2 regions of the Virgibacillus natechei genome follow, and region 2 is predicted to be linked to the other one. Evidence: a T-box and tRNA genes for the amino acid it is inferred to sense, from the RefSeq annotation. Region 2 holds a T-box; the other holds one or more tRNA genes.
The links. The T-box of region 2 lies ahead of pheS (phenylalanine--tRNA ligase subunit alpha). A T-box ahead of a tRNA ligase gene usually reads a tRNA of that ligase, here a tRNA-Phe.
Positions count from the first base shown of each region.

Region 1: it encodes a tRNA-Phe, which carries the amino acid that the T-box ahead of pheS (phenylalanine--tRNA ligase subunit alpha) is inferred to sense. The anticodon was not compared.

Region 1 is NZ_CP110224.1:1,057,461-1,073,733, reverse strand. It holds gene OLD84_RS05815 (hypothetical protein) at 122-265, shown strand; gene OLD84_RS05810 (hypothetical protein) at 351-515, opposite strand; gene OLD84_RS05805 (YczE/YyaS/YitT family protein) at 671-1,312, opposite strand; gene OLD84_RS05800 (SDR family oxidoreductase) at 1,596-2,249, opposite strand; gene OLD84_RS05795 (hypothetical protein) at 2,623-2,949, shown strand; gene OLD84_RS05790 (MFS transporter) at 3,500-4,666, opposite strand; tRNA gene OLD84_RS05785 (tRNA-Leu) at 5,282-5,363, opposite strand; tRNA gene OLD84_RS05780 (tRNA-Cys) at 5,375-5,448, opposite strand; tRNA gene OLD84_RS05775 (tRNA-Gly) at 5,459-5,533, opposite strand; tRNA gene OLD84_RS05770 (tRNA-Gln) at 5,537-5,611, opposite strand; tRNA gene OLD84_RS05765 (tRNA-His) at 5,619-5,694, opposite strand; tRNA gene OLD84_RS05760 (tRNA-Trp) at 5,707-5,780, opposite strand; tRNA gene OLD84_RS05755 (tRNA-Tyr) at 5,802-5,886, opposite strand; tRNA gene OLD84_RS05750 (tRNA-Phe) at 5,914-5,989, opposite strand; tRNA gene OLD84_RS05745 (tRNA-Asp) at 6,043-6,119, opposite strand; tRNA gene OLD84_RS05740 (tRNA-Met) at 6,198-6,274, opposite strand; tRNA gene OLD84_RS05735 (tRNA-Val) at 6,292-6,367, opposite strand; tRNA gene OLD84_RS05730 (tRNA-Glu) at 6,442-6,516, opposite strand; tRNA gene OLD84_RS05725 (tRNA-Ser) at 6,533-6,624, opposite strand; tRNA gene OLD84_RS05720 (tRNA-Asn) at 6,626-6,700, opposite strand; rRNA gene rrf (5S ribosomal RNA) at 6,787-6,902, opposite strand; rRNA gene OLD84_RS05710 (23S ribosomal RNA) at 7,070-9,988, opposite strand; rRNA gene OLD84_RS05705 (16S ribosomal RNA) at 10,184-11,751, opposite strand; gene OLD84_RS05700 (YgzB family protein) at 12,878-13,270, shown strand; gene pabB (aminodeoxychorismate synthase component I) at 13,700-15,439, shown strand; gene perR (peroxide-responsive transcriptional repressor PerR) at 15,517-15,966, opposite strand; gene OLD84_RS05685 (D-2-hydroxyacid dehydrogenase) at 16,245-16,273, opposite strand, start outside.
Region 2 is NZ_CP110224.1:2,251,874-2,268,146, reverse strand. It holds gene OLD84_RS11855 (sigma-w pathway protein ysdB) at 1-191, opposite strand, end outside; gene OLD84_RS11850 (dUTP diphosphatase) at 358-843, shown strand; gene OLD84_RS11845 (M42 family metallopeptidase) at 925-2,010, shown strand; gene OLD84_RS19330 (lytic transglycosylase domain-containing protein) at 2,161-2,775, opposite strand; gene sspI (small acid-soluble spore protein SspI) at 3,056-3,280, opposite strand; gene OLD84_RS11830 (TrmH family RNA methyltransferase) at 3,383-4,135, shown strand; T-box leader at 4,161-4,393, shown strand; gene pheS (phenylalanine--tRNA ligase subunit alpha) at 4,435-5,469, shown strand; gene pheT (phenylalanine--tRNA ligase subunit beta) at 5,483-7,909, shown strand; gene zapA (cell division protein ZapA) at 8,287-8,550, shown strand; gene OLD84_RS11810 (CvpA family protein) at 8,554-9,108, shown strand; gene polX (DNA polymerase/3'-5' exonuclease PolX) at 9,243-10,961, shown strand; gene OLD84_RS11800 (endonuclease MutS2) at 11,042-13,396, shown strand; gene OLD84_RS11795 (long-chain-fatty-acid--CoA ligase) at 13,650-15,347, shown strand; gene OLD84_RS11790 (fatty acid metabolism transcriptional regulator FadR) at 15,554-16,138, shown strand; gene OLD84_RS11785 (enoyl-CoA hydratase) at 16,189-16,273, shown strand, end outside.

The DNA.
Region 1 (16,273 bases), 1.2 Mb from region 2:
GCTATTAATCTAGTATGATCTATATGGATAGTTCATACTTTCTCTACCAACTTGAATACATATATTTACACTTATGAATTGATTTGGTACGCTTAAGCTGGATAATGAAGGGAGATTTATCATGAAAGGTAAAACGATGGTACTTATAATTCTAATAGCTTCTATATTATTGGTAACGTTGAGCTGGTTCGTGCTTGAATTTATAATCGATGCATATGATATTGATAGAGCCATGGCTAATACAATTGAAACGTATATCCTGTAAAGAATTACGAACAGAGGATCAAATTTTAAATCAGCAAATCAAAAGACCAAAGGAACCGTTATGTTTCTTTGGTCTTCATGAATTATCACAACTTCCGTATCGTTTTTGTATACTTACATTCGTCAACAAAGACAATCCTAATTTTTCTCGTCACTAATGCATTAATAATTTCTTCCGTATTATTCTTCATCTTGCACAGCCCTGTTACATTTTTCATCGGAAAATAATTTTCGTCCCCCTTGTTTATCATCCTAGCTCTCATCTCCTATTTTTAAGTATTGTAGCAGAGAGGAGAAATACTTGCAGAAGTTTAAAAGACCATTTTACAATAGGTTTTTACAGTGAAATTCAATTATCTATTGGTGAAAAACCCATAACTAAGTACAAATTATCCTGAAAATTCATTTACACACTTGTTTTTGAATATTGTTCCTTGCGCTTTAAAAAATTAGATTCAATAGCAGTGATAAGGCTACCGAATTTATAATAAGAGAATTGAAACAATGGACTTTGAATGAATGTAAAAATAAACGTAAACCAAAATACAGGCCCTCCCAATACTAGACCTAATACCAGAACAGAACTTTCCGTCACAATCCGAACCCTACTAATAGGTGCATTCAACTTATCAGAAATGGATAACATAAACCCATCTCGCGGGCCTGATCCAACTCCTGCAGCATTATACATCCCACCACCAAGACCCATAATTACAATTCCAGAAAGAATAATAAGAATATCCGGCCATGCATGCGTAGCATTTGGAAGGAAATCAACCCATAAAAAAAGATCAACAAATGCTCCTACTAAGAAAGCATTGAAGAAGGTCCCCGATTTAATATAACTTTTATCCAGGATCCACGACACAATAATTAACACACCAGAAATGATAATAGCCCACGAACCAATCGATAAGCCAACTCGCTCGAAAAGCGCTACATTCAGCACATCCCACGGGTGGATACCCAGATGTTGTACCTTTATTGCAATACTAATTCCTAAACTAAAAAACATAATTCCTATTACGAAAAAGAACCAACGCATCATATGTATCAATACGATCAACCTTCTTTCAAAAAAGAGCCTATAAATAACTATGTTAACATAAAATCCATTTCACAGCAGGCTTCTGACTAACACCCATTATCGATTTTATCATAAACAAGTGATTAGAAGACTTGGCATTCGTCAGATCATCAGATGTGACTAGAAAACCGCCAGTGCCTGCAATATTGATCAGCAATTTAAAACGTTCCTTTGAGATCACTGAAAACGAAAAGACAACCCACCTCTTTGGCAAGTTGTCTTCACTGGTAAAATTATTTTAAAATTATTTGATGGAATCAACTGCTTCTTTCACCGTTGTTGTGCCTTTTACTACCTGAAATTCCTTTCCGATTGATTTATCATTTTCCAGACTGGCAAGAATCGCTCTTGCAATATCCTCTCTTGGCACTTCGTCGCTCTTCACTTCAGGAGCGGCATTTATCATTCCAGTTCCTTCATCATTTGTTAAAAACCCTGGATGGATAATCGTATAATCTAGGTCGGTTGCTTTTAACCATTCATCAGCATAGTGCTTGGCGACAACATATGGTGCAAAGTTTTCATTTGCTTCCTGAATGGCTTTACGAGTGGTATCAAATGAACTGATCATGATAAATCGTTTCACTCCTGCAGTTTTAGCAGCTTCAATCGTTTTTACAGCCCCATCCAAATCAATCATAATGGTTTTGTCTTTTCCTGTGTGACCACCGGAACCTGCAGTAAATACGACCGCATCAACTCCATCGGCAGCCTTTGCAATTGCATCGATATCATCTTCCAGATCCACCAGTGCCGTTTCTGCACCTAAATCTTCAAAAAAAGACGCCTGTTCCTGTTTGCGGATCATTGTCCTAGCTTCAAGGTTGTCACTTTCCTGTATAAATTTAACCAACTGTTTTCCAATTTGACCATTTGCTCCTACTACTAGAACTTTCACTTTATCCACCCTTTCTAATAGATTTAATAAGACCTTTTTGTATTCCCTTTCTTTATCGTAAATAATTAGCAGGGCGTTGTCTATTATTCTGACTCAAGCAGTAAAGCTGATTAGCTGGATCATTTCTCACTTTCCATTGCTGCTCCCTATTTTTTATCAAAATGGAACCTTTCAGTATTTCTCCCTAATAATAGCCAAAATCATAATGTGTGCCGCGAAATTTGATCTGCATATTTTTTTCATGCCGTTCCTCCGTTAATCAGTTGAACAATGCAGGATTTTTATTTTTAAATTTAAGGAATAACAGTTAAAATATGATCTATACGATAATTTTTTAATTCAAAGTGGAGTATCGCAGTCAGGAGGTGTACTCATGGATGACATCGTTTCAATTAGTGCTTTAAAAACGCTTCTTGAAAAGAAAACAAAAAAGAAAATCCTTGTAAAAATAATGTGGAATGGAAATGACAAATTGACATTATTCATTACACCAAATATGAAAATCAACTCTTTTATATTTGATGAAAAAGAAGGATACATATTTTATGACAATGAAGGAATACCAGTAAAGCACGATATTCCGTGTGTACTGTCCCATAAGGAATTGATGGAAGGAAAAGTAAAGCTGGATGGGAATGTGAAGATTAACGGAGAACGTCTATCAAAAGAGGATATACAGTTTTTGGAGGAAATTGAATAGTAAGGAGTCAGATGGAACGCAAAAAAATTGTTGATCATCTTAGCCGCGAGGTGGAATATTCCTATCCGGCAGAACCTGTTATTGCATTTATCCAAAAGATAAAGTGCAGCAGGCTAAAATGATTGGGGGAAGTAACTCTAATTATAACACGTCTTTACTCCAAACCATCATTTATATAAAGAGCCGACAGCTAATGAGAAGGCTCTGTCTGTTTTTTTTCGTATTGATTGCCAAAATCTACCAGACAGCATTAATATTATTGCAATAGGGATGGAAATTAAATTCCTCCTGCGATTTTGGACTAGCCATAAACCAAAAATCCTAAGAAAGGAAGAATGATAGCGAAAGCCTACAGTAACATACTCATTTTAAATCAACATCCTTTAAAAGCAATAACCACTTCTCTCATAGCAACACAAACTTCAGTTAACCATTATTTATTGCCATCATCAGAATTTTACCATTACTTACAACAAATTAAAACGCCTGAAGAAAAAACTCCAAACGTTTATAAGGTGATTTGATGTAATTCCGCAACACCGAATTTATTTTATGTACCCCTATCTGCGAGATTTGTTTTTGCCAAGGCCGTCCGAAACAGGACAAAGGCAAACAAAGAAAGAATGATACCCGATATGTATGGCAATCCTATGAAAACGGAATACAAAAGTCCTCCAAGCACAGGTCCAATGATTCTCCCCAAGGAATCAAATGAAGACAAGGATCCCGTCACCATACCGTACCCAACAGTTGACTTTTTCGTTAACAGCGAGGAAACACTTGGCCGGATTACCCCATTGCCAACACCAAATATGGACAGAAATATGGCCGCAGTGATAAAATTCTGTGTAAATAGAATAAGCGCAAAACCTAGGGCAGAAATGAAAATTCCCGCCTGTATAATACGCACTTCTCCGAATTTTTTTGTCAATGCACCCATAGATCCCTGTACAGCCGCACTTGCAAGCCCCATAATCATAAATATGTAACCCAACGACACGGCGTCCAACCCTGCCCTTTCCGCTGCAAAATAAGCAAAGGTTGCTTCCAAACCGGCTAATGATACTGTTATAAAAAATTGCAGAAAATACAACATGAATAAAGGTCCTTGAAAAACATTTCTCCATGACAGTTTTTTTTGTGCAGCCGCTCCACTTGTTGATAGATGGATAGATTCTTTTAGAATAAAGAATACTAGGAACATAGTAGCGAACGATACAATCCCTGCAATATAAAACGGAGCATCCAAGCTAATGTCCGTAAATGTTCCACCAATCGCCGGACCAAATATAAAACCAAGCCCGGTAGCTGCTCCTACGATTCCCATTCCCTTGCCTCGATCTTCCTCTGTTGTGATATCCGCAACATAAGCCATGACTGTCGGCATGTTTGCAGCAGATAATACACCACCGATAAAGCGCGCAACAAAAAGCACCCATAGCTGTGTAGACAGTGCCATCATGAAAAAGGATAGCGACAATCCAAAAATACCAATCAAGATTACTGGCTTCCGGCCTACACGATCGGAAATACGTCCCCACATTGGGGCAAAAATAAACTGCATCAAGGAATAAACAGCCATTAATAATCCAAGTTCCGTAGGCGATGCTCCCAGTTCCTCTGCATAGAATGGAAGCACAGGTATAATGATCCCAAAGCCAACCATGACAAGGAACATAATGATAAAAAGTATTGGCAATGCTTTATTTAGTTTCAATGTACATCCACCTTAGTTGTTAGTTGGACCCGCGAGCATGTCTATTTACCAAACATACTCAGTCCGAATCTCCCTGATAGTCATGTAAAAATTTCAGCATTTTCACAGGAGCAAACCCGGAAACCCATTTTCCATTTATATTTGTTTGCGGGACAGAAAGTTTTCTTATTTTACCAATTAATTTGGTTATGGGACATAGGGACAGGAAAAGTGTCCCATTCTATATAGCTAACTGGGACATCTTGCCCGCTTTCTCGTCCCACCATCATTACCATGCTATAGCAATATCCTGGACCTTCATTAATCCACTATTATATGTACAAAAGTGATTGTTTAAAAATTTACAGTTTGGCTGAATCCTTACCACTTCGTAGTAAGTCAACGTCTCTAACTCTTATGACTCGATTGCTATGCGAATTTCCTACGGATTTAAATTATTACTTCTCCGTTTAGACACAAAAATAAGCATCCTTCCTAGTAAATAAGGAAAGAAAGTCAAGCCTTCGTCATGGTTGTTCGTGGTTGCATGACTATTATATGTACATTCTACGTAATTTTATAAACAAAAAGACACTACCTAGTCGAATAGATAGCGCCATATATATGTTACACTGATACCGGTGGCCGGGATCGAACCGGCACTCCAGAAGGAACATGATTTTGAGTCATGCGCGTCTGCCAATTCCGCCACACCGGCATAATTATATATGGAGGCGGTAACCGGATTTGAACCGGTGATAAAGGTTTTGCAGACCTCTGCCTTACCACTTGGCTATACCGCCATTAATAAAATGGAGCGGAAGACGGGATTCGAACCCGCGACCCCCACCTTGGCAAGGTGGTGTTCTACCACTGAACTACTTCCGCAAGTGGCTGGGCTACCAGGATTCGAACCTGGGATGCACGGGATCAAAACCCGATGCCTTACCGCTTGGCTATAGCCCAATTTCTATGGGGCGACCGGTGGGGATTGAACCCACGAATGCCGGAGCCACAATCCGGTGCGTTAACCACTTCGCCACGACCGCCATATAAAAAAATGGCAGGGGTAGTAGGAATCGAACCCACATCAAAGGTTTTGGAGACCTCCGTTTTGCCGTTAAACTATACCCCTACGTATTTATTTAAACATAAATGGTGGAGGGGGAGAGATTCGAACTCCCGAACCCTGAGGGAGCGGATTTACAGTCCGCCGCGTTTAGCCACTTCGCTACCCCTCCATATATGTCTTACTAATTAATTAAAAGTGGTGGCTCGGGACGGAATCGAACCGCCGACACACGGATTTTCAGTCCGTTGCTCTACCGACTGAGCTACCGAGCCAGATGAAACAGTAAATATTTAATCATAAATCAACACATTAGTTCTGTATAAAATGGCGGTCCGGACGGGACTCGAACCCGCGACCTCCTGCGTGACAGGCAGGCATTCTAACCAACTGAACTACCGGACCATGTTTTTTGTGCACTAAAGTACACTATCATTTTCAATTAACATAAATACACATTCATAGTAGTCAACTGAAATTTTTTGGTTGCGGGGGCAGGATTCGAACCTGCGACCTTTGGGTTATGAGCCCAACGAGCTGCCAGACTGCTCCACCCCGCGATATAATGAATTAGTAATGGTGGAGGATGCAGGGCTCGAACCTGCGACATCTTGCTTGTAAGGCAAGTGCTCTCCCAGCTGAGCTAATCCTCCAGTGAAAATGATGCGTTACCGTCTTATGTCCAATACATAAGATAGGTTATAAAGAAGTCTTATAATTTAAAAGTTGGTGACCCGTACGGGATTCGAACCCGTGTTACCGCCGTGAAAGGGCGGTGTCTTAACCACTTGACCAACGGGCCAATCATATATTAAAAGTGGCGGAGAGCGAGGGATTCGAACCCTCGAGGCCGCGTGAACGGCCTACACGATTTCCAATCGTGCTCCTTCGGCCACTCGGACAGCTCTCCATGGCTCCACAGGTAGGATTCGAACCTACGACCGATCGGTTAACAGCCGATAGCTCTACCACTGAGCTACTGTGGAATAATCAATTTGAGCAATTCATTCGAGAATAATTAATCAGATATATGTATGAACATGCTAAGAAATTATTCCATGAAATAGAATTTGCCTGGCGACGTCCTACTCTTGCAGGGGCAAAGCCCCAACTACCATCAGCGCTGGAGAGCTTAACTTCTGTGTTCGGCATGGGAACAGGTGTGACCTCTCCGCTATTACCACCAGACCTGATGTCATTCTGTGTTATTCACTGGATGTGAACATTTTACAGAACTTCCTTATGATAAGGACAAGTTTTATTATATGCATTTTTTGTCTAAATTGCAAGGGTTTTTGTCCATTTATACCCTAAAAACTAAATAAGAGTATCATCAACGCCGATCAAATAAGAAATTAGTTAAGTCCTCGATCGATTAGTATTCGTCAGCTGCACGTGTCGCCACGCTTCCACCTCGAACCTATCTACCTCATCGTCTCTGAGGGATCTTACTCACTTAAAGTGATGGGAAGTATCATCTTGAGGGGGGCTTCATGCTTAGATGCTTTCAGCACTTATCCTTGCCATACGTAGCTACCCAGCCATGCTCCTGGCGGAACAACTGGTACACCAGCGGTATGTCCATCCCGGTCCTCTCGTACTAAGGACAGCTCCTCTCAAACTTCCAACGCCCACGACGGATAGGGACCGAACTGTCTCACGACGTTCTGAACCCAGCTCGCGTACCGCTTTAATGGGCGAACAGCCCAACCCTTGGGACCGACTACAGCCCCAGGATGCGATGAGCCGACATCGAGGTGCCAAACCTCCCCGTCGATGTGAACTCTTGGGGGAGATAAGCCTGTTATCCCCGGGGTAGCTTTTATCCGTTGAGCGATGGCCCTTCCATGCGGTACCACCGGATCACTAAGCCCGACTTTCGTCCCTGCTCGACTTGTAGGTCTCGCAGTCAAGCTCCCTTGTGCCTTTACACGCTACGAATGATTTCCAACCATTCTGAGGGAACCTTTGGGCGCCTCCGTTACTTTTTAGGAGGCGACCGCCCCAGTCAAACTGCCCGCCTGAAACTGTCTCCGAACCGGATTACGGTCCTGGGTTAGAAGGTTCGTACAGCCAGGGTGGTATCCCACGGATGCCTCCACGTAAGCTAGCGCTCACGTTTCCAAGGCTCCCACCTATCCTGTACAAGCTATACCAACATTCAATATCAGGCTACAGTAAAGCTCCACGGGGTCTTTCCGTCCTGTCGCGGGTAATGTGCATCTTCACACATCGTATAATTTCACCGGGTCTCTCGTTGAGACAGTGCCCAAGTCGTTGCACCTTTCGTGCGGGTCGGAACTTACCCGACAAGGAATTTCGCTACCTTAGGACCGTTATAGTTACGGCCGCCGTTTACTGGGGCTTCGGTTCTGCGCTTCGCTCGAAAGCTAACGCTTCCCCTTAACCTTCCAGCACCGGGCAGGTGTCAGCCCTTATACTTCGCCTTTCGGCTTCGCAAAGACCTGTGTTTTTGATAAACAGTCGCTTGGGCCTATTCACTGCGGCTCACTCACGAGTGAGCACCCCTTCTCCCGAAGTTACGGGGTCATTTTGCCGAGTTCCTTAACGAGAGTTCTCCCGCTCACCTTAGGATTCTCTCCTCGCCTACCTGTGTCGGTTTGCGGTACGGGCACCTGTGACCTCACTAGAGGATTTTCTTGGCAGTGTGAAATCGGGAACTTCGGTACTCAATTTCCCTCCCCATCACAGCTTGAAATTGCCGAACGGATTTACCTATTCGACTTTCTCACTGCTTGGGCGCACTATTCCATCTGTGCGCATTCCTTATCCTACTGCGTCCCCCCATCGTTCAAACAGTCACGAGGTGGTACAGGAATATCTACCTGTTGTCCATCGCCTACGCCTTTCGGCCTCGGCTTAGGTCCCGACTAACCCTGAGAGGACGAGCCTTCCTCAGGAAACCTTAGGCTTTCGGTGAAAGAGATTCTCACTCTTTTTTCGCTACTCATACCGGCATTCTCACTTCCAAGCGCTCCACCAGTCCTCACGGTCTGACTTCACAGCACTTGGAACGCTCTCCTACCATTGTTCATTAGAACAATCCGCAGCTTCGGTGATACGTTTAGCCCCGGTACATTTTCGGCGCAGAGTCACTCGACCAGTGAGCTATTACGCACTCTTTAAATGATGGCTGCTTCTAAGCCAACATCCTGGTTGTCTGGGCAACTCCACATCCTTTTCCACTTAACGTATACTTTGGGACCTTAGCTGGCGGTCTGGGCTGTTTCCCTCTCGACTATGAACCTTATCACCCATAGTCTGACTCCCAAGGCAAAGTAGCTGGCATTCGGAGTTTGACTGAATTCGGTAACCCGGTGAGGGCCCCTCGTCCAATCAGTGCTCTACCTCCAGTACAATCAACCTTGAGGCTAGCCCTAAAGCTATTTCGGAGAGAACCAGCTATCTCCGTGTTCGATTGGCATTTCACCCCTACCCACACCTCATCCCCGCATTTTTCAACATACGTGGGTTCGGGCCTCCGGTCAGTGTTACCTGACTTTCACCCTGGACATGGGTAGATCACACGGTTTCGGGTCTACGACCACATACTAGAGACGCCCTGTTCAGACTCGCTTTCGCTGCGGCTCCGTGTCTTCCACTTAACCTTGCATGTAATCGTAACTCGCCGGTCCATTCTACAAAAGGTACGCCGTCACCCATTAACGGGCTTCGACTACTTGTAAGCGCACGGTTTCAGGTTCTATTTCACTCCCCTTCCGGGGTGCTTTTCACCTTTCCCTCACGGTACTGGTTCACTATCGGTCACGAGGAAGTATTTAGCCTTAGGAGATGGTCCTCCCAGATTCCGACGGAATTTCTCGTGTTCCGCCGTACTCAGGATACACTCCGGAGGAAATGCCTTTTCGACTACAGGGCTCTTACCTTCTATGGCTGATCGTTCCAGATCGATTCGTCTAACGCATTTCTTTGTAACTCCAATGGAATGTCCTACAACCCCAAAGAGCAAGCTCTTTGGTTTGGGCTGTTTCCGTTTCGCTCGCCGCTACTTGGGAAATCGCATTTGCTTTCTCTTCCTCCGGGTAATGAGATGTTTCAGTTCCCCGGGTCTGCCTCATTTATCCTATGTATTCAGATAAATGTCCTGTTCCATTACGAACAGTGGGTTCCCCCATTCGGAAATTCTCGGATCAATGTTTACTTACAACTCCCCGAGACATATCGGCGTTAGTCCCGTCCTTCTTCGGCTCCTCGTACCAAGGCATCCACCGTGCGCTCTTCTTCACTTAACTAAGTTACTTGTTTTCATTCAAAAGAACGTACAATTTAATTTGATGTCGTTGATTACTCTTATTTAGTTTTCAAGGTACAAAATAACAAAATGAGAGATTTACATCCCTCAAAACTGAACCAAACAACCATGTATGCCCCTGACCTCAGAGAACCCGTTAGGGTACCTCTGAAGCGTTCCTTCTATTTATCCTTAGAAAGGAGGTGATCCAGCCGCACCTTCCGATACGGCTACCTTGTTACGACTTCACCCCAATCATTGGCCCCACCTTCGGCGGCTGGCTCACGTAAACGTGTTACCTCACCGACTTCGGGTGTTGCTAACTCTCGTGGTGTGACGGGCGGTGTGTACAAGGCCCGGGAACGTATTCACCGCGGCATGCTGATCCGCGATTACTAGCGATTCCGGCTTCATGCAGGCGAGTTGCAGCCTGCAATCCGAACTGAGAATGGTTTTATGGGATTTGCTACACCTTGCGGCTTCGCTGCCCTTTGTTCCATCCATTGTAGCACGTGTGTAGCCCAGGTCATAAGGGGCATGATGATTTGACGTCATCCCCACCTTCCTCCGGTTTGTCACCGGCAGTCACCTTAGAGTGCCCAACTTAATGCTGGCAACTAAGATTAAGGGTTGCGCTCGTTACGGGACTTAACCCAACATCTCACGACACGAGCTGACGACAACCATGCACCACCTGTCACTCTGTCCCCGAAGGGAACCCGGTATCTCTACCGGTTGCAGAGGATGTCAAGACCTGGTAAGGTTCTTCGCGTTGCTTCGAATTAAACCACATGCTCCACCGCTTGTGCGGGCCCCCGTCAATTCTTTTGAGTTTCAGCCTTGCGGCCGTACTCCCCAGGCGGAGTGCTTAATGCGTTAACTTCAGCACTAAGGGGCGGAAACCCCCTAACACCTAGCACTCATCGTTTACGGCGTGGACTACCAGGGTATCTAATCCTGTTCGCTCCCCACGCTTTCGCTCCTCAGCGTCAGTTACAGACCAGAGAGTCGCCTTCGCCACTGGTGTTCCTCCACATCTCTACGCATTTCACCGCTACACGTGGAATTCCACTCTCCTCTTCTGTACTCAAGTCCTCCAGTTTCCAATGACCGCTCACGGTTAAGCCGCAAGATTTCACATCAGACTTAAAAGACCGCCTGCGAGCGCTTTACGCCCAATAATTCCGGACAACGCTTGCCCCCTACGTATTACCGCGGCTGCTGGCACGTAGTTAGCCGGGGCTTTCTGGTTAGGTACCGTCAAGGTACCGCCTTATTCAAACGGTACTTGTTCTTCCCTAACAACAGAGTTTTACGATCCGAGAACCTTCATCACTCACGCGGCGTTGCACCGTCAGACTTTCGTCCATTGCGGATGATTCCCTACTGCTGCCTCCCGTAGGAGTCTGGGCCGTGTCTCAGTCCCAGTGTGGCCGATCACCCTCTCAGGTCGGCTACGCATCGTCGCCTTGGTGAGCCTTTACCTCACCAACTAACTAATGCGCCGCGGGCCCATCTGTAAGTGACAGCTAAAAGCCGCCTTTTAACTTCTCATCAGGAGATAAAAAGTGTCATTCGGTATTAGCTCGCGTTTCCGCGAGTTATCCCAATCTTACAGGTAGGTTGCCCACGTGTTACTCACCCGTCCGCCGCTCGGTCCACAGATTTCCTCCCGAAGGATTCCATCTGCTTCACGCGCTCGACTTGCATGTATTAGGCACGCCGCCAGCGTTCGTCCTGAGCCAAGATCAAACTCTCCAAAAAAGTTTGAATAAGATCGACACCGTCAATCTCATCAATTGTCTTAGCTTTCTTCCTTTCATGCGCAAAAGAAATTTGTTTTTGTCGAATTCATAAAATCCGGACATTCACTTACCTCTTCTGACATGTGAAAAACAGTAACCTGTTCTTCTTGACATACTGGTTGTTTTGTTCAGTTTTCAAGGAGCAAATTTCAGTGATTACTTTAAAATAGCAACCTCTTCATCTTATCATGCCCACTTCTATAAGTCAATAACTTTTTTGAAGTGTTTTTTAAGATTTGATTTTGTGCCGCTTCTCAAAAATGCGACTTTATTAATTTACCATGCTGACTTATTAAAGTCAATAAGTAATTTAATTTTTCTTTTGCAGATCTAAGAGAATAAAAAATCTCTTACTTTATGAATGCAATTAAGACTTACGCCACAAATCGTTAAATAAACAATCGATTTTTTGCGACGGAATTAAATGTATCATGGTTAATTTATAAAGTCAACAAGTATCCGACATTTTTCTACCTTCATTTTTTCATCTCATCAAAACGATCAATCAAGTTGTTCATTTTATAATTAGATTATTGAATTGGAATACAACATATATCTTCTAACATAGGAACCTGATACAATATCATCCTTTATTCCTTATCACTAGATACTTACGTTAGAATAGTCTACACCTTTATTTTTTCCAGTACAAACTTAATTGATGGTGTTTGTTCAAAATATGGTGTTATATAAGAAAACCTCTATACTATTCCTTTAAATTTCTATGAATTTCTATGAATTTATCCCAATTGAATTCCCTTCTCATACATTATTACTCTGTATCAGTCCATTCTAAAGGAAATCCCGCTGTTATGATGTGCTGTTCTACTGTTCTTTCTGCAACCCCATCATGCATCAGGCTTCTCTGACCATTATTAGAACTTGGTAGCCGCTAAAGGAAAACGCCTAATGTTTTTATTTCATTCTTGATATATTGGTTTCAGGGAATTTTCCTTATCCACAGTTCCCTCATATTCACGTTACAATTTTTTTGATATGATATATGTACGTTAAGTTCCTTTTTTAGTACGATATTTTAATAAAAATATGCTATACTACCTATGAAAGAATTAAGGAGGACAACCATGGCGCAGCAAGGTTCAATCAATTCAAGTAAAATAAATAAAATACGTTCTTTTGCATTAATTTTAATTTTTGCAGGTATTCTATTAATGTATGGTGGACTTTTAACTAGAAGCACTGAGTGGTTAATGGCAATATTCTTTATCTTAGGGCTTTTGGCGATAGTCTTTAGTTGTGTTGTTTATGTTTGGATTGGAACATTATCCTTACGGGCAGTACCGATCGTTTGCCCAAGTTGCGAGAAACCAACCAAAATGTTAGGCCGTGTTGATGCATGTATGCATTGTAAACAGCCACTAACACTAGACAAAGACTTAGAAGGTGAAGAATTAGATACAAAATACAATAAACGAAGTTACAAGAAAAAAGCAAAAGAAAATAACACAAAATCCTAATCCGTCCCATCGACGGATTTTTTGCATGTCCTGGGACTGTGCGTGAATGCTCGCCCCATCGAAGACCTTTGGGACTGCGCGTGAACGCTCGTCCCATCGAAGATCATTGGGACTGCGTGTGAATGCTCATCCCATCGAAGACCATTGGGACTGTAGGTGAATGCTCACCCCGTCGAAAACATTTGGGCGTCGTAAGTCTGGAGCTTGGTAGGTGCCGATACTTCTATTAGAAATATCGAATGCTAATATACATCCTATATATGAACGGAAACCATTTTCATCATTATTGGTCAAGTTTCCATTCATGATTGGACGTCCGTTAAACTGCGATAAAACAAATAGAAGGTTCAAAACACATCCAAGATCTACCTTAACGAAAGATAGACTTCCATTGTTACGAATTTTTTCAAGTGAAAGGAATGAAACCAATTGGATCCACTACTTTACTTTAATTACATGGATTATCTTGGTCAAAAGAAGCCATTGCAATTTAATAATCCAGTTGAACATATTGTCGCAACAACGATTGAAGAAGTTCTTCCTGCCTTACGAAGTGTGCAAGCTGCTGTAGATAACGGGTATTATGCTGCCGGCTACCTTTCCTATGAGACCGCACCAGCTTTTGATTCTGCATATAAAGTAAATGACGACCCAAAAATGCCATTGCTTTGGTTTGGTATTTTCGAGAAACCTGTCCAAAAGGAACTACAAAGCTCCAAGACATTTTATACAACAGAGTGGTTTCCGCAGACGAGCCTTGATACATACAACAACGCTATAAATACAATTAAACAATGTATTGGACAAGGTGATACATATCAAGTGAACTACACGATAAGAATGCAAGCAACGTTCGAAGGAGACACTGTTGCTTACTATAATCGATTGGCCCAGGCTCAATCAGCCAATTACAGTGCTTACCTTGATATTGGAGACTTTACAATTTTATCCGCTTCTCCAGAGCTATTCTTTCGCATAAAGGACGGGGACATCACGACGAAGCCAATGAAAGGAACGGTTGCCCGCGGTAAAACACCAGCAGAAGATAAATCTAATCGTGATTGGCTCTATAGATCTGAGAAAAACCGCGCAGAAAATGTAATGATTGTTGATTTACTACGCAATGACTTAGGCATGATCGCCAAACCAGGCACGATAAAAGTACCAGAACTTTTTGCAATTGAAAAATACCCTACCGTCTATCAAATGACGTCAACGGTAACTGCAGAAGTTTCTGATGATAAACAACTACCGGATATATTCAAGGCCTTGTTTCCATGTGGTTCCATTACAGGCGCCCCTAAAATAAGCACCATGAATATTATCAATGAATTAGAGGATTCAGCGCGGGAGGTGTATTGCGGTACCATTGGTTTCATTACCCCTGAGCAGGAAGCCATTTTTAATGTTCCAATTCGAACAGTGGTGATTAATAACCAAACGAATGAAGCACAATATGGTGTTGGTGGTGGAATTACTTGGGATTCAACAGATGAAGAAGAATATGAAGAAGTTTTAACGAAAGCAGCGATAGTAAACACAACGAATACTGGCTTTGAATTATTAGAGTCATTGGGACTTGTTAATGGGCGATATTTGGTACTTGAAGAACATATGAAACGTTTAAAGAGTTCCGCAGCTTATTTTAATTTTGATATAGATATTCATTTCATAAGAGAGAAACTGCTGAATTATGCGCAAAACGAAAAAAATAGTTTCTTGAAAGTGCGTCTTCTCGTAAACGATAAAGGTGAACCTACTATAGAAGGAAGTGAAGCTTCACCCTTTGAAAATCAAGTTCCTGTCACCATTGCAAACGTTCCAATAGATAAACAAAATATATTCCTCTACCATAAAACAACAAATCGATCCGTATATACGAAGATACTACATCAACATCCTGATGTTTTCGATATATTATTGTGGAATGAAGACAGGGAACTAACGGAATTCACAACAGGAAATATCGTAGTGGAAATCAACAATCAATTATACACTCCACCCGTTGAAAGTGGTTTACTTGCTGGGACCTATCGAGATAGGCTGCTAAAAGACAGGGTTATTACAGAAAGAAAAATCACGCTTGATGAGATCGCGGAACCTTCAAATATCTGGCTTATAAATAGTGTTAGAGAATGGGTGCATGTACAATTAATCAAAGAACCGTAATTTCTAACCTAAATTTATAGTTATATACTGGAAAACCCACATGCACCAGTCTGCATGTGGGTTTTTCTTTAACGATGTTAGTGACTTGGAGTTGGAGTTGCGGTTTCTTGACATTTCTCACACTTACCATAAATCTCCATACGATGGTGGCTAACGTCAAAACCTGTCACCTGTTCTGCCAATGATTCCACTTCATCTAACACCGGATAGTGGAAATCGACAATTTTGCCACACTTATCACATATAATGTGATAATGATCTGTTGTATTACTATCAAATCTGCTTGAGGAATCACCGTAAGTTAATTCACGAACAAGGCCAATTTCACGTAAGACACGCAGATTATTATAAACAGTTGCAACACTCATATTAGGAAATTTCCCTTCAAGTGCTTTATAAATTTCATCCGCTGTTGGATGAACTGGTGCTTTTAAAAGATATTCAAGAACAGCATGACGTTGTGGTGTGATCCGGACGCCTGAGTCCCTTAATGTATCAATCGCTTGTTCTAATTGTTGTTCAGACACGGTCAACCACCTCTCTTTCAATAATTTATTTAAATCTAACTTCATTATTAAATAATAGTGTTTATAATTAGTTTACCTGTTATATTACCACCATGTCAATATAAGTATATTATTGAATGACTAATTTTATAACTCGTAACACAATACAAATCATGAATTCCTCAATTAATCGATTTATTTATATAGGAAACAACAAGCATATTCTCAAGCTCATCAGCAAGTTTCCGTGATTTAATCATGTTTGTCCTTTACCACTGATCGTGGATAAATACACATCATTAATACCCCTTAGTCACATCAATTTTAT
Region 2 (16,273 bases):
TCAAAAAAACAACCTTTGTAGACGAATTGAAAATTCTTCTTGGCATTATTTGGTTCGTCCAAAAAGAAGAAGTCGTTTGATTCTTTAGCCATACGTAATTGTCTTTGTGGATTTCGGAGATATTGAATCAATGTATAGACGAGGAGAGCTAGTGCTATAACAATTAAGATTCTAAACAGGATAATAACCATATCCAACCCTCCATGTAGTTTGTTATACTATTATACGATTTAATCCGGTAATTAGTTTCACTATTCCCAGATAAATCGTGGTACAATCATTAGAAACCGTGGCATTCGTTAAAGAGATTCTTAGAAAGCACTTGTGGTTTGCTAAAAATGAAATGGAGGAATTTAATTGGACTGGAAAGCATTGTTTTCGATGCAAGCGCAATTGGACAAGTATATTGAAACAAAACATGATTTATTGGAGAAGGACGTTTTCCAAGAAAAATATCTTGCATTATTGGTAGAGCTCGGTGAATTAGCAAATGAGACAAGAACATTTAAATTTTGGAGTAACAAACCACGAAATGAAAAAAGTGTAATATTAGAGGAATACGTTGACGGGGTCCACTTTATTCTGTCATTAGGGATAGACAAAGGATTTCGTTATGATAGCAGGCAATTGAAGGAAATCACTCATTCTGAAACCGAACAATTTAACCGTGTATTTGAAGCTTGTGTAACGTTTAAACAAAAACCAACGCAAGCAACTTATATAAACTTATTTGAAGCATATTTGCAGCTAGGAGCATTGCTTGGATTCACAGAGGCCGATATACAAAGCGCATATTTGAAGAAAAATGAAGTAAATTATGATCGACAAAATCAAGGCTATTAAGTTAATTAGCCTAAATATTTTATTATTTTGATTAAAGCAGTTATACTTGTTACGGATACTAATGGAAGGAGTAAATTACATATGACAAAAATGGATGAAACGCTTACAATGCTTAAAGATTTAACAGATGCAAGAGGTATTCCAGGAAACGAAAAAGAAGCAAGAGATGTGATGAAACGTTATATCAAACCATATGCTGATGAAATTTTTACAGATAATCTAGGCAGTTTGATTGCTAAAAAAACAGGTGATGAAAATGGCCCGAAGATTATGGTTGCTGGACACTTGGATGAAATAGGGTTTATGGTAACTCGAATAGACGATAAAGGATTTGTTTATTTTCAAACAGTCGGTGGCTGGTGGAATCAAGTAATGTTAGCACAGCGTGTGACCATTATGGGTGATAATGGAGATGTGACTGGTGTTATAGGCTCAAAGCCACCACATGTCCTCTCAGCAGAGGCGCGTAAGAAACCGGTTGATATTAAAGAAATGTTTATTGATATCGGTGCGTCAAGTAAGGATGAAGCGAAAGAATTTGGAATCAAACCAGGTCATTCTATTGTTCCCTATTTTGAATTTACACCATTAAAAAATGAAAAAATGTTATTGGCAAAAGCCTGGGATAACAGAATTGGTATTGCGATTGCGATTGAAGTGTTAAAACAGCTTAAAGGTGTTAATCATCCAAACATTGTGTATGGTGTGGGAACGATCCAGGAAGAGGTTGGACTACGTGGTGCGCGTACTTCTGCACATGCCATTGAACCAGATGTTGGTTTTGGGGTAGATGTAGGTATCGCTGGTGACACGCCTGGTATTTCTGATAAGGATGCGGACAGCAAATTAGGGGATGGTCCTCAAATTATTCTATATGATGCATCAATGATTTCGCATAAAGGTGTACGTGACTTCGTAGTGAATACTGCTGATGAGCACGATATTCCGTATCAATATGCCTCGATTGCGGCAGGTGGAACAGATTCAGGTGCCATTCATTTGACGGCAAACGGGGTTCCATCATTATCGATAACGATTGCAACACGTTATATTCACTCACATGCAGCAATTTTACATCGTGATGACTTTGAAAATGCGGTGAAGTTAATTGTAGAAACGATTAAACAATTGGATGCTGATACAGTAAAAGAATTGATTTTAGCTTAAAGCGTTTCTCGTAAGTATGGTGGCTTTTAAATTTTCGGAGTTGATATAAAAGACGAACTTGAAATGAAGGATGATACTTTTACCCCGCTGCGGAAATACCTACCTCCTTGCCCTGGCATAAAGTAAAGGCTGTCCTTTGGACAGCCTTTGCTATGCTTGGTATGAATTCATCACTTTTTGTACATAATTCTGTGTTTCATCAAATGGTGGGATTCCCTGGTATTTATCCACATTTCCTGGTCCTGCGTTATATGCAGCTAGGGATAATTTAACGTTACCATTATAACGATTTAGCATTTGACTTAAATATTTTGTACCACCATCTATATTTTGCCCTGGATCAAACGAATTGGTAACTCCGAGTCCTTTTGCTGTTTCAGGCATTAATTGCATCAACCCTTCTGCCCCAGCATGGCTTTTGGCATTTGCATTATAATTGGATTCTGCCTCAATAACAGAATGAATGAGCTTCTCGTCAATACCATACTTTCTGGCTGATTGAGTAATATTGTTATCAAATTGCGTTGGGGATACAGGGTTTGCAATTCCTGTAGTATTATAAAATGGATATGTATTTTCGACACTGCTTCCAAAATTATGCTGCTGCATTGGTATACTACTACGTGCTCTCGTCTCGCTTAATTTTTGCTGAAACATTTGTTCAAATGTGCTGATAAACGGGGATTGCTGGGTGGATGAATCAGTAGGTGTTAAATGAGACGTCGTTTTGTTTTGGACTATTTGCTGTAAATTTCTTATTTCCATATAAAAATCTCCCTTTTAGAGCATAAATCTATTTTACCCTTAGGGATTTATAAAAGCAATATGTATCTTGTTTTCTTTAGCAGATGCAAAATTATACGGATTTTCTAAAAAGATAAGAGATCATTACTTATTCGGCTAGAAGGTTTAGATAGTGAAATCGGCTATTGCGCCGATTTCTACCAATCCGCCCCCTGACTTCTAGCCTCTGGAAAAATGAGGCGGCAGCTGAGGTTTTTTCAAAAGAGACAGATGCATAATAGCATCTATCTCTTTTACTTTATTATTCTGTGTCTACAGCTTGTTTGACACCTTGTTCTAATGCATCCACCATTTCTTGTTTGTCCTGATCAGCTGATTGTTTCCAGATTAATTCAAACATAACCCCTAGTCCTGGCAGCATTTTCTCTTCTCCATCTTGAATTGCTTCTGAGATGGTGGCTTCCAGTTGATCTTGATCATTTGTAGAAATATTGGATAGAATTGCTTTTCGTAAATTTAGATCCATTTGCTTCACCTCTTTTATTAAATTCTTCTAAGGATAGTTTGACCGCTACTAGTCAAAATATGTATGATCATAGTAGAAATAATGGATAGGACTGAAAAAAATATGATTACATCAGTGAAAAATAATAAGGTCAAGGCGTGGCGTAAGTTACATAAAAGAAAAGAGCGTACGGATTCAGGAACGTTTCTCATTGAAGGTCTTCATTTACTTGAAGAAGCTAAGGATAGTGATTGGACGATTCTGGAGATTATTGTTCAAGATACGATTGAATTACCAGATTGGAGCACGGAATTCTCTATTGAAGTGGTAAGCGATCATGTTTTTCAACATATATCTCAAACAAAAACCCCACAGGGAATAGCTGCAGTTGTGGGTATACATTTCCCTGATAAGTGGACTGGTAATCATATGCTTCTGATTGATTCGGTACAGGATCCTGGAAATTTGGGAACAATCATTAGAACCGCTGATGCCAGTGGATTTAGTGGAATTGTCTTAGGTAATGAAACCGTTGATTTGTATAATGATAAAGTAATCCGTTCAACACAAGGATCTATTTTTCATATTCCAATTTATCAAGCAAATCTTCAAGAAGAAATCGTTCAATTAAAGAAGAATGGATTTAATGTATGGGCTACTGCACTTATGAATGCACGGAGCTATAATGAAGTGGAGGTCTCTGAAAAGGTAGCATTAATTGTCGGGAATGAAGGTGCGGGAGTTCAAAGTGAATTATTACAACTAGCAGACACTATTGTTAATATTCCAATATATGGAAAAGCCGAGTCCCTTAATGTGAGTGTGGCAGCAGGTATTTTAATGTACCACGTAAAAATGGTTGCAAGCTACAAGTAAAATACTTATAATATATATTAATAGTAATAAAGCCTTGAAAGAGCCAAATAGCAATTAGCAGCGAGAAAGGGAGGAAATACCTGGACTGAGAGTATTTCCGTCGTATTAAATGTTATTATTTCACTCTGGAGCTGACACTTGGACCTTACACAAAGGGAGTAAAGGTGTTCCGGATGTTTAATCCGTTATCATTTTTTGAGTTGGATACATATATGTGTCAACAAGGGTGGTACCGCGAATAAAAGCCTCGTCCCTTTTCTAGGGATTAGGCTTTTTTTATATGAAGGAGGTAATTTTAGATGAAAGATCAATTAGAAGCAATTCAAAAAGAAGCACTGGAAAGTATAGATAATTCCCAAGAAATGAAAGAGCTTCAAGCTATTAAAGTTACATATTTAGGAAAAAAAGGTTCTTTAACTAGCGTATTAAGAGGGATGGGAAAGCTACCTGCAGAAGAACGGCCCGTAGTTGGTGAAATTGCCAACCGTGTAAGAGAGACGATCACGGATGCGCTGGATGAGAAAAACGACAAACTTGAATCAGAAGCACTGGAAAAACAATTGGAAACAGAGGCGATTGATGTTACGTTACCTGGACGACCTGTACAAGTAGGTGGACCACATTTATTAACAAACATCATTGAAGAGATAGAGGATTTATTTATTGGAATGGGATTTGAGGTAAGGGAAGGTCCTGAAGTAGAAACGGATTATTTTAATTTCGAAGCATTAAATTTACCAGAAGGGCACCCTGCAAGAGATATGCATGATACATTTTACATTACAAATGATTTGTTATTACGTACACATACGTCTCCAGTACAAGCAAGAACCATGCTTGGCTATGATGGTGATAGTTCTGTGAAAATGATTTGTCCTGGAAAAGTTTACAGACGTGACACGGATGATGCGACACATTCTCATCAATTCACACAAATCGAAGGCCTTTATGTCGATAAGAATGTCCGCATGAGTGACTTGAAAGGAATATTAGATGTATTCGCAAAGAAAATGTTTGGAGAGGACCGTGAAATAAGGCTGCGACCAAGCTTTTTCCCATTTACAGAGCCTTCCGTTGAGATGGATATTTCATGCAAGGTTTGTGAAGGAGCAGGTTGTTCCATATGTAAAAAAACGGGTTGGATTGAAATTTTAGGTGGCGGAATGGTTCATCCAAATGTCTTGGAAATGGCTGGATATGATCCCGAAATATATAGTGGATTTGCGTTTGGTATGGGCCCTGATCGTATTGCTATGTTGAAATATGGTGTGGATGATATTCGCCAATTTTATACGAACGATAAACGATTTTTAAAACAGTATCATAATGCGTAGGAGGTAAATGACGATGTTCGTATCATTAAACTGGTTAAGAAATTATGTTGATTTAGGAAATCTAACCCCAGAGGAACTGGCTGAAAAAATCACTAAATCCGGGATTGAAGTAGATGGAATTGAATATATAGCTGAAAAAAGCAACGACGTGGTTATTGGTTATGTCGAAACCTGTGAAAGACACCCTAATGCGGATAAGCTAAGCCTTTGCAGCGTCGATGTTGGTGAAGAAAAACTACAAATCATATGCGGAGCTCCAAATATCATGCAAGGCCAAAAGGTAGCTGTCGCTCAGCCTGGTTCTGTTTTACCTGGAAATTTTAAAATCAAAAAAACGAAATTACGTGGTGTGGAATCAAATGGTATGATTTGTTCCATGCAAGAACTAGGACTGAAAGAACAATACCTGCCAAAAGATATCACAGATGGAATCGTTGTTCTTCCTGACGATGCCATCATCGGTGAAAGTGTTAGTCCATTATTAAATTTGGATGATGCTGTACTGGAATTTGATTTAACCCCAAACCGGGCTGACAGTTTGTCTATGCTGGGTGTCGCTTATGAAGTAGCTGCAATTTTAGATAAACCGATTCTCCTGCCGGATGAAGATGTGGAAGTAAGTGACGAGGACGCGAACGCGTACATTAATGTAGAGATCGAAGATACTGATTTGAATCCGTATTATGGCGCATTTATGATTAAAAATCTTGTAATAAAACCTTCCCCACCATGGATTGCTAACTATTTGATGGCTTCCGGGATTCGTCCGATCAACAATGTTGTTGATATTACAAATTATGTATTACTTGAATACGGACAACCGTTACATGCTTTTGATTACGATCGACTTCAATCTGAAAAAATACTGGTGCGAACAGCTAAGCAAGGAGAAAAGCTAGTTACACTAGATGAAAAAGAACGAATTTTATCAAAAGATCACCTTGTGATAACGGATGGAAATGATCCTATTGCGCTAGCTGGTGTGATGGGGGGAGCAAGTACTGAAGTAACGGAAGAAACCACAACTGTTTTATTGGAAGCGGCCTATTTTGCACCAACTGCTGTACGAAAAACAGTGCAAGATACGGGGTTACGCAGTGAATCGAGTAGCCGTTTTGAAAAAGGTATTGATCCTAACCGTGTGAAGGCTGCGGGACTTAGAGCCTGCCAGTTGTTACAGCAATATGCCGAAGGAGAAGTTCTTGGAAACGCTGTTGAAATTGATCAACTGAATTATACAGAAAAAACAGTAGAAATGAATGTGGATGAAATTAACAACCGACTGGGAACAGCAATTTCAACCGTAGAAATCGTCCATATTTTAAATAAGCTCCGTTTCAATTTCAGGCAGAATGATAAAGACTTTATCGTCTATGCACCTACACGGCGTCAGGATATTAAGATATTTGAAGATATGTTAGAAGAAGTTGCCCGGATTTATGGGTATGATAATTTACCATTCACATTGCCAATGGGAGCATCACATGCCGGATCGCTAACTGAGCGTCAACAATTAAAGCGAAATGTGAAAAACTATCTGCAAAGCGTCGGGCTGATGGAAACGATGACATATTCTTTAACAAACAAGCATTATATTTCAACATTAATCAGTCCAGAAATTAAGGCTAAAGATCCGAAACCTGTTGAACTAGCAATGCCAATGAGTGAGGATCATAAATATCTGCGTTTAAGCATATTGCCGGAATTATTAAGCACATTAGCTTATAATCAGGCCAGAAATCAAATAGACCTGAGCTATTACGAACTTGGTTCCATATTTATTTCAAATGAAAAAGAGGTAACAGAACAACCAGACGAACACTTACGATTAGCCGGAGCATTAACAGGAAAGTGGCTGGAACACCAATGGCAACAAGAGAAGAAGGAAGTAGATTTTTATGTTGTGAAAGGAATCGTAGAAGGGTTATTTGATTATCTAAACATTCCGGTTACATTTGAACAAGCAAAGCTTCCTAAAATGCATCCTGGCAGATGTGCAACAGTAGTTGTTCATAATAAAACCATTGGCTTCGTTGGCCAATTACATCCAATCCAGGCGAAAAATAGGAATGTAAAAGAAACGTATGTGTTTGATGTGAACATGGAGGAGGTATTTGCAGCTTACAACAATGAGCCAAGCTATAATCAAATACCAAAATATCCATCTGTTACACGAGATATTGCTTTCACCTTAGATGATCATGTAGTAGCAGGTGAAGTAAAGTCTACGATCGAAGAAATAGGGGCACCACTTGTGAAAAACGTGCAAATTTTTGATGTTTATCAAGGTGATAATTTAGCCGAAGGTAAGAAATCGATCGCTTATAGCTTACTCTATCAGCACCCTGATAAAACATTGAAAGACCATGAAGTAGAAGAATCCTATCAAAAAATTATAGAGACCGTAAATACTAAATTTAATGCACATGTTCGATCATAATAATAGATGAAAAACGATACGGCCTTTAGGGACCGTATCGTTTTTCTATAAATATGCACGTGCTTTTGTCCATTCGAATATATAAACGATAGAAAAACACCTTTAATATTGAAATGATAAAAACATAAAGTGAAACTTCATTCAGTGGAGGTTTTGTTCTCCCCACTGAATATTAGTTGAACCAATCGGGCTTATACGGGCAGTTAACTCCCACCTGAAATTTTCGTCTTACTCCATTTTTGAGGTGGGAGTAGTTTTACTACCCGTTAAACTGTGATAAATTAGGGGTTAGAAGCCATATGCTTCCTAATTTCCTAATTGCTTCACTTCATGTTATTATTAGGTGAACAATTTTTCTCAGGCAGGAGGATACCAGTGTGGCTCATAACAATAAAAAACGCGTGACAGTAGAGATACACAATAAATCTTACACAATAATTGGCGAAGAATCTGCAAGCCACGTAGAAATGGTTGCAAGTTTGGTAGACCAAAAAATGAGGGACATTCAAGAAAAGAATGAAAATCTTGATACAACGAAACTTGCTGTTCTTACTGCTGTCAATACAATGAATGATTATTTAAAACTTAAAGAGGACTATGCTAAATTGGCAGGTTCGTTAAATAGGAAAGAGGATAAATAAAGTATGTTTGATTTAATTTTAATCGTATTACTGATTTTGGGTTTTTTAATTGGTTTACGAAGAGGGTTCATTTTACAATTATTTCATTTAGTCGGTTTTGTTGTAGCATTCATTGTTGCTGTTCTCTACTACGATGTTCTTGGAGAACGGATTTCACTGTGGATACCATACCCACAGATATCCAATGACAGTGCATGGGCTGAATTCCTTCAATCCCTCCCACTCGAAAGCGGATTTTACAATGCAATTGCTTTTGCCATCATTTTCTTTGCTGTTAAAATATTATTACAAATTATAGCTTCAATGCTCGACTTCGTAGCATATTTACCTGTGTTAAAATCTATTAATAAAATACTGGGTGCAGTTTTAGGTTTTTTAGAAATTTACCTTATTCTTTTCATTGTTCTTTACATCCTTGCTTTAACCCCTGTTGAAGGAATACAATCATGGATAAATAATTCATTTATAGCATTATTTATAATAGAGAACACACCATATTTTTCAGATAAAATAACTGATTTATGGTTTACACATGTGCCCAACTTATTTAATAACTAGAATTAATCCTTTTTAATGAGGTTGAATCAATGTAGGAGAGACATTTGTATGTGTTGTACAAATTGTATTTACCTTCGTCGAGTCCGTCTCTCTTAAAAGGATAAGCAGATACTAATAAAGCAGGTGAAAACGAGATGACTATAAATAAAAAAGATGTTATTAAACTACTCGAAAAAATAGCAGTTTATCAGGAACTAAAAGGGGAAAGCCCGTTTAAAATTTCTGCCTATCGAAATGCAGCCCAAGCGCTTGAAAGAGATGACCGCTCATTGGAGCGCATCGATGATTTTACGAAATTAAAGGGAATCGGAAAAGGAACCAGTACTGTAATCGAAGCGTATATCCAAACGGGAACATCCGAAACGTTGCAAGAATTGGAACAAGAAATTCCTAAAGGCTTGCTACCATTACTTGAACTTCCTGGTTTAGGTGGAAAAAAATTAGCTAAATTGTATCAAGAACTTAACGTTACAGATAGAGAGACATTAAAAACAGTATGTGAAAATGGGGAAGTAGAGAAACTAGCAGGATTTGGTAAAAAGTCGGTAGAGAAAATAATAACAGCTCTGGAAGAATCAGGAAAACGTCCGGAGCGTTTACCAATTGCTTTAATGCTTCCAATTGCAGAAAAGATTGAAACATATATACATCATATTGCTGAAGTGGAAAACTACTCTCGTGCTGGAAGTCTACGTAGAATGCGCGAAACGATTAAAGATATTGATTTCATCATTGCAACGAAACAACCTCAGAAAGTCCGGGACACTCTATTGGAGATGGATCATGTAAAGGAAGTTATTGCAAAAGGGGACACAAAAGTATCGATCATTCTAGATGATATTTATGATATTAATGTGGACTTCCGACTTGTTACCAGTAGTGAATTTGCTTCCACGCTTCATCATTTTACTGGCTCAAAGGATCATAATGTTGCAATGCGACAACTCGCTAAAGCGCGTGGAGAAAAAATAAATGAGTATGGAATCGAAATTGAAGAATCCAATACGGTTATGACCTTCTCCACAGAAAAAGAATTTTACAATCACTTTGGATTAACCTATATTCCTCCGGAAGTGAGGGAGAATACAGGAGAGGTGGAAGCATTTGAGAAAAATATGCCGCTTATAGAATTAGGTGACATTCGTGGTGATTTACATATGCACACAACTTGGAGTGATGGCGCACAGTCATTAGAAGAAATGGTGAATCAGGTACGTCATATGGGGTATGAATTTATGGCAATTACAGACCACTCTAAGTATTTACGGGTTGCAGGCGGATTGGATGAGACGAGACTGCGAAGACAACGTGAGGAAATAGCTAAATTAAATGAAACGTATCAGGATATTCATATATTTTCCGGTGTAGAAATGGATATTTTACCAGACGGAAACCTTGATTTTTCAACTGAATTTCTACGGGAAATGGATATTGTAATCGGAGCTATCCACTCGAGTTTTAATCAGAGCCAAGATAAAATCATGGATCGATTATATGCAGCACTTGACAATCCATATGTATCCATCATTGCTCATCCAACTGGCCGATTGATCGGACGACGTGATGGTTATAATGTTGATTTAGAAAAATTAATGCAACGAGCAAAGGAAACAGAAACGGCACTTGAAATTAATGCAAACCCTAATAGGTTAGATATCTCTTCAGAATGGGCGCGTAAAGCTCAAGAATTGGGTGTTACATTAGCGGTGAATACAGATGCTCATAGTTACGAGATGCTTGACCATATGAAATATGGTGTTGGGACTGCAAGAAAAGGCTGGCTGCAAAAAGAAACGATAATGAATACATGGTCAAAAGAAAAACTTATTGATTACTTTAACCGTAATAAGTAACTAGAAAAGTATTATTGACAGAGTAGAGGTCTAGAATTTAGGGTTAGTCAGAGTTTCATAAATAAAAGGAGTATGTAGGTATGAACGATAGAATTCTCCGTGTACTGGAATTCCAAAAGATAATTGAGCAATTAAATAACCAGGCAGCAACTTCTTTAGGCAAAGACTTGTCCTCTAAACTAAAACCATCTACGGACATAACGGAAGTTCAAGAATTGCAAAAGGAAACCGACGAAGCTGCGCAAATTGTGCGCATGAACTTCACTATACCATTAGGTGGAATTTCCGATATTAGAGCGAGTCTTACAAGAAGCCAGATAGGTGGTGTTTTGGGTACAGGGGAAGCCCTTGATGTTGCCAATACAATTTATGGTGGAAGACAAGTCAAACGTTTTATTGAGGATATGGACGAAGAGGAAGAGATCCCAATTCTAAGAGGTCTTGTCATGCAAATCTCCCCGTTAAAGGATTTGGAAAAGTATATCAAAAGCTGTATTGACGATCATGGTCATGTGATGGATAGTGCTTCTCAAAAACTTCGTAGTATTCGTTCCTCCATTCGTACATTTGAAAGTAGAGTGCGTGACAAACTGGATAGTTATACAAAATCAAACAGCAGCATGCTATCAGATTCTATCATCACCATAAGAAATGAACGATATGTACTACCTGTTAAACAAGAGCATCGTGGTTCTATTGGAGGAATTGTTCACGATCAGTCAGCTTCAGGCCAAACTTTATTTATGGAACCTAAAGCTGTCGTGGACCTTAATAACCAATTACAAGAAGCTAGGATAAAAGAAAAACAGGAAATTGAACAAATTTTACAGGAAATAAGTGAACTCATAGCAAGCGAGGAAACATTTTTACATGAGAATGTTATGGTATTAGGCAAGATTGATTTCATGTTTGCTCGTGCCAAGCTTGGACAGCAAATGAAAGCTGCAATGCCAAAAATGAATGATAAAGGTATTATTAAAATGAAACAAGCACGGCATCCGTTGATTTCAATGGATGAAGTAGTTGCAAATGATGTGGAAATAGGAGAAGCATATACGTCAATTGTCATTACAGGACCAAATACAGGCGGGAAAACAGTTACCTTAAAAATGGTAGGATTATGTACATTAATGACTCAATCTGGTTTACAAATCCCTGCATTAGATGGATGTGAAATGGCTGTATTTGAAAATGTGTTTGCAGACATTGGGGATGAGCAGTCGATTGAACAGGACTTAAGTACATTCTCTTCTCATATGACAAATATTGTCGATATTTTAGAACATGTCGACCATAAAACACTTGTATTATTTGATGAGCTGGGTGCCGGCACTGATCCACAAGAAGGTGCTGCGTTGGCGATGTCGATTTTGGATGAAACCGTATCGAGGAATGCCATTATATTAGCTACTACGCACTACCCTGAACTGAAAGCCTATGGATACAACAGGGAGAACGTTGTGAACGCATCTGTCGAGTTTGATATCGAAACACTTAAACCAACCTACCGTTTATTGATAGGCGTTCCAGGGAGAAGTAATGCTTTTGAAATATCCAAACGTTTGGGTTTAAGTGATGTTGTTATTGAACAGGCTAAAGATCATGTAGGTGTAGATTCAACAAGTGTTGAAAATATGATCGCCTCTTTGGAAAAGTCTCAATTGGATGCAGAGAAAGATTACCAGGAAGCGCATCAAATTTTACTCGAGAGTGAAAATCTAAGGGATGATATTCGTAAGTATTGGAAACAGTTTGAGCAAAAGCGGGAAGATTTATATAAGAAAGCAGAAGAAAAAGCAGAGAAGGCACTGACTAAAGCTCGTGAAGAGGCAGAATTAATCGTTGATGAAGTTCGTTCAATGAAAACCAATACACAATTAAAAGAACATGAATGGATCGAAGCGAAGAAAATGCTGGAAGATGCCGTTCCTAATCTATCCAGCAAACAAGCTAAGGATACCCATAAACATAAGCCAAGCCTAACGAATGTAGAAATAACTTTAGGTGATGAAGTTAAATTGTTAAAGGTAAATCAAATAGGGACCGTGCTGGAAAAAGTTAGTGAGAAGGAATATCTCGTACAGGTTGGGATGATGAAAGTTAAAGTAAAGCATAAGGATCTCCAACTCGTTGAGAAGCAAAAAGAAAAAGTTGAAAAACCAGTAGCGACGATTAAAGGTTCAAATACCCATGTGAAAACAGAACTGGATTTACGGGGCGAACGCTTTGAAAATGCATTATTTAAATTGGAAAAATATATCGATGATACACTGCTTGCTGGATATTCAAAGGTTTCCATTATTCACGGCAAAGGAACTGGCGCACTACGAAAAGGTGTGCAGGAGTTTGTAAACAAACATCCAAGTATTAGAGCATCAAGAGCTGGATCCTCGGGTGAGGGTGGAAGTGGTGTAACTATTATTGAATTTCATTAATTGCCAGATTTCAATTTGGGATAATGATACACTGTACAACTTGTGTACGGGGTATCATTGTCTTGTTATTTAAGGGGAGAATACATTGGAAACATTAATTAAAATTTGCTTCATCGTGGCGTTTTTATTTGTGGTAATTGGAATTGTGTACTTGGTATAATATTGTTTTTCTTAAAAAAGAAGCTAAAATTTCAAAAAATAGAAATTAATCGTTATAATAAGTGTATAATATAATATAGAAGGAGGAATCATTATGGAACAAGTGAAAAATTGGCAATCGCATTATCCACCGGAAATACCGACCACGATTGACTATGAGGAGAAGTCATTGCATGCTTTTTTGGAGGAAAGTGCTGAACGTTACGGTGAAAAGAAAGCGCTTTATTTTGAAGGGAAAGAACTAAGTTTCCAAGAGCTTTATTCACAATCTAAAAAAATGGCTAACTACATGCAATCCTTGGGGTTACGTAAAGGAGATAAAGTTGCTGTCATGTTACCCAATTCCCCCCAAGCAGTTATTAGTTACTATGCAACACTTATGGCTGGAGCAATAGTTGTACAAACCAATCCGTTGTATAAAGAGCGAGAATTGGAGTATCAACTCAAGGATTCTGGCGCGAGTTTCATTGTTTGCTTAGATATTTTATTACCGAGAGTAACAAATGTACGTGGTAATACCGAACTGAAACATACCATTGTTACAGGAATTAAAGATTATTTACCATTTCCGAAAAATCTCGTATATCCATTTATACAAAAAAAGCAATATAACATGGTTGTAAAAGTAGAGCAGAGCGAAGAGACACATGTCTGGAAGCAAATGATTGCTCAGACATCTGAGAATTATGACGAGGTTGAAATTGATCCGGTAGAGGATTTAGCCTTATTACAATACACAGGTGGAACAACGGGGAATCCAAAAGGGGTCATGCTAACACATTATAATTTGGTAGCTAATGTTCAAATGTGCAAGGCTTGGCTTCATAAAACAAAAGACGGAGAAGAAATTGTATTAGGTGTGCTGCCATTTTTCCATGTTTATGGTATGACGACCGTAATGAATATGTCGATTATGCAAGGATCGAAAATGATTCTTTTACCTAATTTTGATGCAGAAAAAGTATTAAAAACAATTGAAAAGTTAAAACCAACGTTATTTCCTGGAGCGCCAACAATCTATGTTGGTCTGTTGAGTCACCCTGATTTAAACAAATATGATTTATCATCAATTCAGGCTTGCATAAGTGGCTCTGCACCGTTGCCAATCGACGTGCAGGAACAATTTGAAAAGATAACAGGCGGTAGTCTAGTGGAAGGATATGGGCTAACGGAATCGTCACCAGTTACGCATGCAAATTTTGTCTGGGGTAATCGTGTGAATGGAAGTATCGGAGTGCCATGGCCGGATACAGACTCAAAGATTTTTTCAATGGAATCAGGTGAAGAGGCGAATACAGGTGAAGTAGGAGAAATCGCTGTAAAAGGTCCGCAAATTATGAGGGGTTATTGGAATAATCAAGAAGAAACAGATAATGTTTTAAAAAATGGTTGGTTATACACGGGTGACCTTGGTTATGTAGATGAGGATGGATATTTTTATGTAGTAGATCGCAAAAAAGACATCATAATAGCAGGTGGTTATAATATTTATCCACGAGAGGTTGAAGAAGTACTTTATGAACATGAATGCATTCAAGAAGCAGTTGTCGCAGGTATACCAGATCCATATCGTGGAGAAACAGTGAAAGCTTATGTGGTATTAAAGGATGGATATACCGTCACAGAAGAAGAATTAAATACGCATTGTAGAGAAAATCTTGCATCATTTAAAGTTCCCAGAATATATGATTTTCGGGAAGAATTACCTAAAACAGCTGTAGGTAAGATCTTGAAACGACAGTTAGTTGAAGAGGAAAAAGAAGAAAAAAATATAGCAAGTCAAACCACTTGACCCACCGCTCTTTTTATGGTGATAGGCAAGTATAAACTTCTGCATAAATGCGAGCTAGGACATTCGCCTAAAGGCTTGGTGATAAGCCAAGCTTTCTAAAAACGAAATGTACAAGTATTTTCATTGACAAACTTAATAAATGTCTTTAGAATAATAAATGAATGATTATTCATTCATTTATTATTGTTAGATTCAAGGAGAATAACATGAAAAAGTCAAAACCAAAATACAATCAAATAATTGAAGCGGCAGTCATAGTAATAGCCGAAAATGGCTATCATGCTTCACAGGTTTCCAAGATTGCCAATAAAGCGGGGGTGGCAGATGGGACGATCTATCTTTATTTTAAGAATAAAGAAGATATCCTTGTTTCTGTATTTGAAGAGAAAATGGGTCAATTCATTGAACGGATTGTAGAAGGGATTAATGAAAAGCAAAAAGCAAATGAAAAATTGTTTACGTTAGTAGAGATGCATTTACGTCAGCTTTCAGAGGATCATCATTTAGCAATCGTTACGCAATTGGAATTAAGGCAATCCAATTCAGCTTTACGTCAGCAAATAAATAAAGTATTAAAACCTTACCTGGCCGTTATTGATGAGATAGTCAAAGAAGGCATGGAAGAGAATATCTTTCGGGATGATCTAAACATTCGTCTTGTACGTCAAATGATATTCGGAACAATTGATGAAATTGTAACAAATTGGATAATGAAAGACGGAAAGTACGATTTAGTTAAACAGGCACCGACTATTCATACTTTATTATCGAACGGACTTACTGTAAAATAATTTATGAGTGTATAATTTACATTAATCATTAGGGAAAGGAGTTAATATCTTTGACTATTGCATATGAATTGAAGGACCATGTAGCTTATTTAACAATCCAAAGTCCACCAGCAAACGCATTATCTAGCACATTAA